DNA from 2 places in the Paenibacillus allorhizosphaerae genome. Region 1 is predicted to be linked to the other one. Evidence: riboswitches for the same ligand, from Rfam matches in the RefSeq annotation. Region 1 holds a riboswitch; the other holds the start of a gene.

Region 1 (4,738 bases):
AAAAACCCGGGCAAGGAGGGGTGACACTTGAAGGGCGAACATAAAAGCAAATTTCTATTGACGAATCGCGAACGCGAAGTTTTCGAGTTGCTGGTACAAGACAAAACGACGAAAGATATCGCGCAGCAGTTGTTTATAAGCGAGAAAACTGTGCGTAATCATATTTCGAACGTGATGCAGAAACTAAACGTAAAAGGCCGTTCGCAGGCAGTAGTAGAGCTGATCAAGCTTGGGGAGCTGCAAATCTGATCGATTAGTCGAAGCTGTGGATCCAGTTTAAGGAATCAACCGCACCCAGCCTTCTTTTTAACCTTTCCGGCTATGGAAAGTTTAAGAAGAAGGCTCTTTGGTTTTCGGAATGGCAGGAAACGATGCTGAGCAAATTTTGTTTCGTTGGATTATTCCCAAAATGATGCTATAATGGATCATATTCGCGTATCTGAAAATCACACGTTATAAAGAGTATCGGTCTTCTGAAAGGTACTTTTTATTATGTGTGATTTTTTTTATTACGATATGTGAAGCAGAACGAACATGGGAGGATACGATATGCAAACAGGTACGGTGAAATGGTTTCATAACGAAAAAGGTTTTGGCTTTATAGAGGTTGACGGAGGAGGAAACGACATATTCGTGCACTCCAGCGCGATTACCGGCGATGGATTCAAATCATTGGTCGAAGGACAAAAGGTGCAGTTTACGGTGGGGCAAAGCATACGCGGTCCCCAGGCTGAAAATGTCGTAAAAATATATTAAGGGTGAAAGCTGATGTTTACAAAGAATGAATGGCTTGTAGACCCAGCCGATTTTGACAATGCGATGTTTTTGGAAATTCCGGTCTCGGTATGGCGCGGAAATCAGTATATTGATTACGGAGGTGTTATAAAAAAGCATGACGCTGTTGCCGTTTTTATTGACGGCAATTGTTTTCATAAAAAGGAATTCAGATTTAAGATCAGATAAACGAACATTGCGGCACAAAAAGAGTTATTCGTTCTACTTTTTCGTCCCCTTGAATAAGGATACAGGAAGGAGGTGTCGTGAATGGTCGTATACAATTATAACGAAGTACCGAAAGAACTATTGGTAGATCACTCGTACACATTGCGACAAATTAGATTGTTTATGACCGTCAATAAAAATTGCTTGTTTCTTCATAAAGACTTGAACGCGCTGGATGCGGAATCGAATAAAAAAGTATCCGTCGTTTCGAGAGACGAGTACTACATTCATCAGTATGTAGAACGTTCATACCTGATCCCGTACGAGAAGAAGGTCGTATTTTTATTAAGCCAAGCGGATGATGGGACATAATGTGGCGAGTCAAGGCAAATACGCAGGATATAGCTGATAAGGCGTGAAAGCGAACGTCCCCGTAGCATAGAAACGTTACGCGAACATGGCGCCTTGTCCGGGGAATCTCTCGGGTTGCGGCGTTCTTGTTTTTTTGGGATCTGTCTGGGTTACGAAAAACATGAAAAAACAATTTGCTTTTCGCTTATATGTGTGATAGTATTACCTTATCATATATTTGAAACCTGAATTCACATATTGCAAAGGGTATCATTTGTGCGATGGAGCCTTTTTCAATGTGTGAATTTTTTATTTGATTCAAGAATAAAAAGTACATGTTAAATAAAATTTGGAGGTAATACAATGCAAACAGGTACAGTGAAATGGTTTAATGCGGAGAAAGGTTTCGGCTTTATCGAAGTGGAAGGCGGCAATGACGTATTCGTTCATTTCAGCGCCATCACGGGCGACGGGTTCAAATCGCTGGATGAAGGCCAACGCGTAGAGTTCAATGTAGTGCAAGGCAACCGCGGCCCGCAAGCCGAAAATGTTGTAAAGCTGTAATAGCCCAAATCAAACTGCCCTTAACAATGTGTTGAGGGCAGTTTTTCTTTTAGATCAGAAGGAGGGGTTATTCGTGTATTTTCAGAAAAGATCGTCTGAGCCTGTTCCAAAGGAAAATACGATGATATGGTCATGCGAACAAGAAGGCTGTAAAGGCTGGATGCGCGACAACTTTTCTTTTGCATACGCACCCACCTGCCATCTGTGTCAGTCCCCGATGGTTAGCAGCATGGAAATGCTTCCCTTGCTGGTAAACTCGAATATCAACATGAAATTGCTAAAGGAAGGCGTGCGGATCTTGTAGCTGCAGCCGCGCATAATTTTGCCAGTTCAATGAACGGTTCGACCTTCTTATTATATTACCTATGTTGTCAAAATTCGTTTTTTTCGCTATGATGGGGATAACAACGAACTCGTGCGCAACTGGCGATAAAGGTGGATCACCACCGGGGAGCGCAAGGGATAACGGCCGGTCGCCTGGGCAAAGTATTTGGTTCTTCGGAATCGAATACTTTTTTTGTTTTCCGATGATGGATTCAGGAAAAAAGAGGAGGCGCACAGGATGGGATTGCGGATGAGAGGAAAGGAACCGGCCGATTTGCTTGCGGCCGACATTGCAAGGCAGGCGGAGGATTGGAAAGCGAGAGGGCATGAGCCGCGCATCGTTACACTGCTGGTCAAGGGGGACCCGGCTTCGGCTTATTACGCGGAAGCGAAACGGAAGGCGGCCGAACGGCTCGCCATCCGTTTCGAGCTGCACGAATTCGAGCCGGATGTGCAGGAGTCGGCGCTGCTGCGGGCCATTGCACAATGGAACGGCGACCGGACCGTCCACGGCATCATGGTGGAGCTGCCGCTGCCGCCGCATCTCGATACATCTAGCGTGACGGCGGCGATCGATCCGCTCAAGGACGTAGACGGCGTCACGCCGGTGAACAAGCTGGCGCTGCAGTCGGGCGCGGACGGCATCTACCCGGCGACGCCGCTCGCCTGCATCCGGCTGCTGAAGCATTACGGCTACGAGCTTGCGGGGAAGCATGCGGTCGTCATCGGCCGGGGAGAGACGGTAGGAAAGCCTCTGGCGCAGCTGCTGCTCCGGGAGCAGGCGACGGTTACGGTGTGCCATTCACGCACCCCGGATCTGGCGAGGCATATTCGGCAGGCGGATGTTTTATTTGCCGCAGCGGGTCGCAGGGGGCTTATAACGCCGGATATGACGCATAGCGGCCTTGTCATCGTGGACGCAGGGATCAACGAAGGAGACGATGGGCGAATCACAGGGGATACGGCGGTGGAAACAGCAGACGCCGTTGCCGCAATGAGTCCGGTGCCCGGGGGTGTCGGAGGCGTTACGACCATGATGCTGTTCCATAATCTGATGCTCGGCATGGAGCGTCAGCTGGCCCACGGGATCTCTGAGGCGGATCGGCCGTTTGAACAAACGATAGGCGCTTTTCTCACGGCAGCAGCTTCCTCTGCGCCAACGCCGGGCGGAGGCGGCGTCGCCGCCGTCGCTTGCGCGCTTGGAGCCGCCATGGGGGCGATGACTGCGAAGCTGTCCGTCGGTCCGAAATACCGCGAATGGGAAGAGCGCATGAAGGAAGCGGCGCGCAGGCTGGATACGGTTGCAGCGGACTGTGAGCATGTCGCGGCGGGAGACGCGGACTCGTTCCGCCATTACATGAAGGCGCTGAAACTGCCGAACCAATCACCGGAAGAGAAGGAACTGCGCAAGCAGGCGATTGCGGCAGCCGCGGAGCAAGCGACGAAGATTCCGCTGGAATTGATTCGTCTTTGCGTTGACACACTACAAATAATCGACGGGATGAAAGAAGGAGCCAATCCCAATGTGCTGTCCGATCTTGGCATCGGCGCCGTTCTTGCCGAAGCCGCCGCGCAATCGGCGTGGCTGACCGTGCACATTAATTTACCGGCCATCCGCAATTCGGAGACAAGGCAACGATTCCGAGATATGGCGAATGAACGGATGGAAGCGATCCGCTCAAGGAAAGAAGCCGTTCAAGCGATGGTGATCGGCCGGTTGAAGGAAGACCGAGGCTAAAGGAGAGGAAGATCCGCCACGGCAGGCAGCCCGGCTGAAATGAGCCGACTTGACTTAGTGGGTCGATCGTAATATGCAGCTTCGGGGGCCAAGAAAGAACGGTTGCCGCCTCATGGGGAACGGGTCGAACGGCGGGAATGGATTTACAGTTGCCGTTCGACAGGATATGATAAAGTCAAACTACCTACCCCGAAGGAGTGGCATGCTTGCTAAGTTCCCACTTTCACGGCCAAAAGGTTTTACCGGCGATTCGGAAAATGAAGGATTTGGAGCATCTGATGTCGTCCAACTACACGACGCTCGTTCTTCTCGACAGCCATATTGCGCAATTGGCCAGTATCGGGCAGCTTGTAAGAAAGCACCGCAAACAGCTGCTTGTACATGTAGACCTGATCAACGGACTGAAAAATGACGATTACGCCATCGAATTTGTATGCCAAACGATGCGGCCCGCAGGAATCATCTCGACCCGCTCCAGTGCGGTGATGACGGCGAAGAAGCACAAAATCCTCGGCATCCAGCGGCATTTTCTGCTCGACTCGACCGCGCTGGATATGACCTACAAGCTATCCGATAAGATCCAGCCGGACTATATCGAAGTCATGCCCGGCATTATGCCCCATATTATTGCGGAAATGCGGGAGCGGATCGATATCCCGATCTTGGCGGGCGGACTGATCCGGACGCCCGGCGATGTCGATCTGGCGCTCGGTTCCGGAGCGATCGCCGTGACCACATCGCTCAAAGAGCTGTGGGACGCATTCGCCGATCAAACGCCAAAGGCGCAGGATTAATCCTGCGCCTTTGGTTCGACTGCAT
Region 2 (4,738 bases), on a different contig from region 1:
CGACGGTCGGGCTTCGCATGCCCGACCATCCGGTCGCGCTGCAGCTGATCGCAGCTAGCGGATGTCCCGTCGCCGCCCCTAGCGCGAACCGTTCGGGACGGCCCAGCCCGACGCATGCGGCACACGTGCTGGAGGATCTCGACGGCCGCATCGCCGGCGTCGTGGATGGCGGGCCGACGGGCGTCGGGCTCGAATCGACCGTCGTCGAATTCGGCGCGGACGGCGCCCTCCACATCCTGCGGCCCGGCGGGATCATCGCAGCGCAGCTTCGCGCCGCGCTGCCGGACGTCACCGTGCTCGAGCCTTCGGCAGACGAACACAAGCAGGAGCCCGAGGCGCCGCGCGCGCCCGGGATGAAATACGCGCACTACGCTCCGCGCGGCGCGATGGTGCTCGTTCAGGGCGGCGCCGCTGAACCGGTGCTCGCTCGCATGCAGCGCGAGCTCGATGAAGCGCGCTCGCGCGGCGAGCGCACCGGCGTCTTCACGTACCGTGAACACGCCGGCCGTCTCCGCGCGGATCATGAAGTCGCCTGCGGCACGCTCGGCGACCTGGACACCGTCGCGCGCGGGCTCTACGCCGCGCTGCGCGAATTCGATGAAGCCGGCGTCAGCTTCATCGCCGCGGAGGCGTGCCCCGAGCAGGGCATCGGCGCCGCCGTCATGAACCGGCTGCGCAAAGCGGCCGGCGGCCGGATCGTTCGCATATAGGCCCTTAGGCGCTCCGCGATGCAAGCATGTTTTGCCCCTTGTCCGCATATGTTGGTTAGGAACAGGACAGGGGGTAGGGGAAGCATGGATTGGACATCGCCGCTGGTATGGGGGCAATTCGTGACCATTTGGCTCATGGCCGCGGCCCTTGGTCTGGATGCGCTGTCACTGGGACTCGGCATCGGCATGAGAGGGGTACGCAAGCTCGATGTATTGAAAATTAGCGCAGTGATCGCTCTTTTTCATATGATCCTGCCGCTCGGCGGCATCCTGATGGGCGGCTATATCAGCGCGCTGCTTGGACAAGTTGCGACGCTTTGCGGCGGCATCCTGCTCGTCCTGCTCGGTGCCCATATGTTGTACAGCTCGCTCCGCTCGGATGAGTTTCGTTCCGTGGATCACCGCAGCTTTTGGGGACTCATTTTGTTTTCGCTTAGCGTCAGCATCGACTCCTTCTCCGTCGGCCTTTCCCTCGGCATGTTCGCGGGAGATACCGTGCTGACTGTGCTGATGTTCGGAGCGATGGGCGGCCTCATGTCCGTGATCGGACTGATGCTCGGGCGGCGCGTAGGGCAATGGATCGGAGAATATGGCGAGGCGCTGGGCGGCGTTATTTTGCTCGCCTTCGGCATTAAATTTTTATTGTAACCCCGCGAAAGACTGGCCCATAAATGGGCCATTTTAGGGTAAAATAAGAAGAGCGCCCGAATTCGGGGCTCTTCGAAAATAACGTTTCGGTGCGCGGCAGCTTCTTGCCATGGACACAAAGCTTCTCGGATCACGAGGAGGGCTACAGGATTGTTATACAGGGAAAGCAAGATGCAATCCGTAAGAAAGGTGGGAGAAACCGATGAACCGGATCTTGTTCGTATGTACCGGGAATACTTGCCGAAGCCCGATGGCGGAAGGCATTTTGCGAAAGCTGCTGGCGGAAGGAAATTTAACCGGATACGAGGTGCGTTCTGCGGGAGTGGCGGCTTACGACGGAACGCCGACGTCCGATCATGCGGCTTCCGTACTGAAGGAGCGTGGAGCCGAGGGGCCCAGGCATTCGACTTTTTTGTCTCAGCCGTTGATCGAATGGGCGGATCTCGTCTTGACCATGACTTCTTCGCATAAAAGGCACACGATTCAGCTGTACCCGGCGGCGGTAGACAAAATCTTCACGCTGAAAGAATATGTGCACGACGATCCGGCAGAAACGGCCAAACTGGCGGAGCTGGAAAGCTTCGTGACCGAGCTGCAGCTGAAACAAGCGTTGGCGCAACCGATCTCGGAAGCGGAGCAGGCGAAGCTGCGAACTTTAGGGGGAGAGCTTCCGTCGCCGGATATTGCCGATCCGTTCGGGGGGCCGCTGCACGCCTACCGCAAGTGTGCGGAAGAAATCGAGGCTTGCCTTATCAAGCTGACGGCAAAGCTCAAAGCATTGGACTGACATTCGCCGCTCCTCGTTCGCTACGGGAAGATAGGCTTTACAGCGAACGCCGAATCGGCTATGATAAGCGTATAACAATTCAGGGTCCGATGTAACTGGCGACGAGTGGAAGCAACCACAGTGGAGCATCGGAACATACGGCCGGTCGCCTGGGCAAAGAGCATCGCAATGCGGATCTCCGCATGTGTCATGCTCTTTTTGCGTTATTGCCCTAAAATGCCCGGTTTCGGTTATAATGAGAGTGGTATGGATCGTCAACTGCCATTGTCACGGAGCCGCAGTTGCAAATGATTGGACAATTGCAACCGCCGCAGCGTCGGTGTGCAGTTGCATATAGCTGGGAGGCGAAAACAATATGAAAATTGCAATGGGTGCGGATCATGCGGGTTACCGCTTAAAGGATGTGCTCAAGCCGTTCATCGAATCGCTCGGACATGAAGTGCAGGATTACGGAGCGATGGGCAGCGAGTCGGTCGACTATCCCGACTATGCGGCGATCGTATGCGAGAAGGTCACATCCGGCGAGGCGGACAAAGGGATTTTGATTTGCGGAACGGGCATCGGCATGACGATTGCCGCCAACAAAGTGCCGGGCATTCGCTGCGCTTTGGTTCACGATTTGTTTTCGGCGAAAGCGACCCGCGAACATAACGACTCCAACGTGCTATCGCTTGGCGAGCGCGTCATCGGCCCCGGCGTAGCGGAGGAGATCGTCAAAATTTGGCTGGAGACCGGTTTTTCAGGTGGCGAACGCCACAAAAACCGCGTAGGGAAAGTGAAGGCGCTGGAAGACAAATATGCAGTCCAATCGTAACGTTACTTGTACAGGGAGCAGAACGCGATGACGGACATTCGCACGCAAGTGGAGCAGATCGTTCGCGAGCTTGTGCAGGCAGGACGCTTGGAGCGGGGCCAACTGGTGGTCATCGGGACAAGCACCAGCGAGGTGCTCGGGCAGCATATCGGCACGTCCGGAAGCGAGACGGTTGCACAGCATATTTATGACGCGGTGGAAGCCGTTCGAGCGGAATGCGGGTTTTATCCGGTATATCAATGCTGCGAGCATTTGAACCGGGCGCTCGTCATGGAGCGGGAAGCGATGCAGCGGTACGGATTGGAGCAAGTCAGCGTCATTCCGGTGCCGAAAGCCGGAGGTTCCATGGCCGCTTACGCATATAAGCATTTGAGCCATGCGGTCGTCGTAGAGACGGTGCAGGCGCACGCCGGCATCGACATTGGCGGCACGCTGATCGGCATGCATTTGAAACGGGTGGCGGTTCCGTTCCGACCTCGGGTTCGAACCATTGGACAAGCGGCCGTCGCCGCAGCCTTCACCCGGCCGAAGCTGATCGGCGGCGCAAGAGCAGTGTATGAGCAGCAGGCTCCGGAATCCAGCGGTGCTTGCGAATAACACATAGATCATTCATTATGGGGAGGAAATTGAAACATCATGGAACATTTGCGTAACCAAGATCCGAAAATCGTCGAGGCGATGAACCTCGAGCTCGGCCGTCAACGCGACAAAATCGAGTTGATCGCATCTGAAAACTTCGTCAGCCAAGCGGTGCTCCAGGCGATGGGGACGGTACTGACGAACAAATATGCGGAAGGCTACCCGAATAAGCGTTATTACGGCGGCTGTGAGTATGTGGACATCGTGGAAGACATCGCCCGCGACCGCGCGAAGCAATTGTTCGGCGCCGACCATGCCAACGTGCAGCCGCATTCCGGTGCGCAAGCGAACATGGCCGTCTACCTTGCGGCGCTGCAGCCGGGAGATACGGTGCTTGGCATGAACCTGGCGCACGGCGGTCATTTGACGCACGGCAGTCCGGTCAATGCATCCGGTATTTTGTACAACTTCGTAGCATACGGCGTTAGCGAGAAAGATTCCCGCATCGATTACGAGGACGTTCGCAAAGCGGCGTTCAAGCATAAGCCTCGTTTGATCGTAGCCGGCGCCAGCGCCTATCCGCGGATCATCGACTTCGAAGCACTCGGCCAAATCGCAAGCGACGTAGGCGCGCTGTTCATGGTGGATATGGCGCATATCGCGGGCCTTGTTGCTGCCGGTCTGCACCCGAATCCGGTGCCGCACGCGCACTTCGTAACGACGACGACGCACAAGACGCTTCGCGGTCCGCGCGGCGGGATGATTTTGTGCCGCAAGCCGTGGGCTGCCGCGATCGACAAAGCGGTATTCCCGGGTTCCCAAGGCGGTCCGTTGATGCATATCATCGCGGCCAAAGCCGTATCGTTCGGCGAAGCGCTACAGCCGGAATTCAAGACGTACGCCCAGAACGTAGTGAACAACGCGAAGGCGCTCGAAGAAGGACTGAAAGCCGAAGGCATTGATCTTGTATCCGGCGGTACGGATAACCATTTGATCCTTATCGACCTTCGCAGCCTGAATATTACAGGGAAAGACGCCGAGCATTTGCTTGACGAAATCGGCGTAACCGTGAACAAGAACGCGATTCCGTTCGATCCGACCAGCCCGTTCGTTACAAGCGGCGTTCGTATCGGCACACCGGCTGCAACCTCTCGCGGCATGGATCAGGAAGCGATGAAGACGATCGCGAAGATCATCGCG

Evidence for each region. A riboswitch is a leader RNA that binds a small molecule or an ion and turns the genes downstream of it on or off. The one in region 1 is predicted to bind ZMP and ZTP.
Region 2: linked by a shared signal. The riboswitch ahead of rpiB (ribose 5-phosphate isomerase B) and the one ahead of ACFQI7_RS20720 (cyclodeaminase/cyclohydrolase family protein) in region 1 are both predicted to bind ZMP and ZTP.

What each region holds. Positions count from the first base shown of each region.
Region 1 covers NZ_JBHSRV010000005.1:369,101-373,838, forward strand. Annotated here, with positions in the region: gene ACFQI7_RS20690 (helix-turn-helix domain-containing protein) at 28-249, shown strand; gene ACFQI7_RS20695 (cold-shock protein) at 550-756, shown strand; gene ACFQI7_RS20700 (hypothetical protein) at 769-963, shown strand; gene ACFQI7_RS20705 (hypothetical protein) at 1,045-1,314, shown strand; gene ACFQI7_RS20710 (cold-shock protein) at 1,657-1,857, shown strand; gene ACFQI7_RS20715 (cold-shock protein) at 1,931-2,161, shown strand; ZMP/ZTP riboswitch at 2,267-2,347, shown strand; gene ACFQI7_RS20720 (cyclodeaminase/cyclohydrolase family protein) at 2,420-3,919, shown strand; gene ACFQI7_RS20725 (glycerol-3-phosphate responsive antiterminator) at 4,126-4,713, shown strand; gene ACFQI7_RS20730 (glycerol-3-phosphate dehydrogenase/oxidase) at 4,710-4,738, opposite strand, start outside.
Region 2 covers NZ_JBHSRV010000012.1:18,702-23,439, forward strand. Annotated here, with positions in the region: gene ACFQI7_RS29315 (L-threonylcarbamoyladenylate synthase) at 1-710, shown strand, start outside; gene ACFQI7_RS29320 (manganese efflux pump MntP) at 795-1,358, shown strand; gene ACFQI7_RS29325 (low molecular weight protein arginine phosphatase) at 1,561-2,145, shown strand; ZMP/ZTP riboswitch at 2,227-2,307, shown strand; gene rpiB (ribose 5-phosphate isomerase B) at 2,501-2,959, shown strand; gene ACFQI7_RS29335 (TIGR01440 family protein) at 2,987-3,556, shown strand; gene ACFQI7_RS29340 (serine hydroxymethyltransferase) at 3,596-4,738, shown strand, end outside.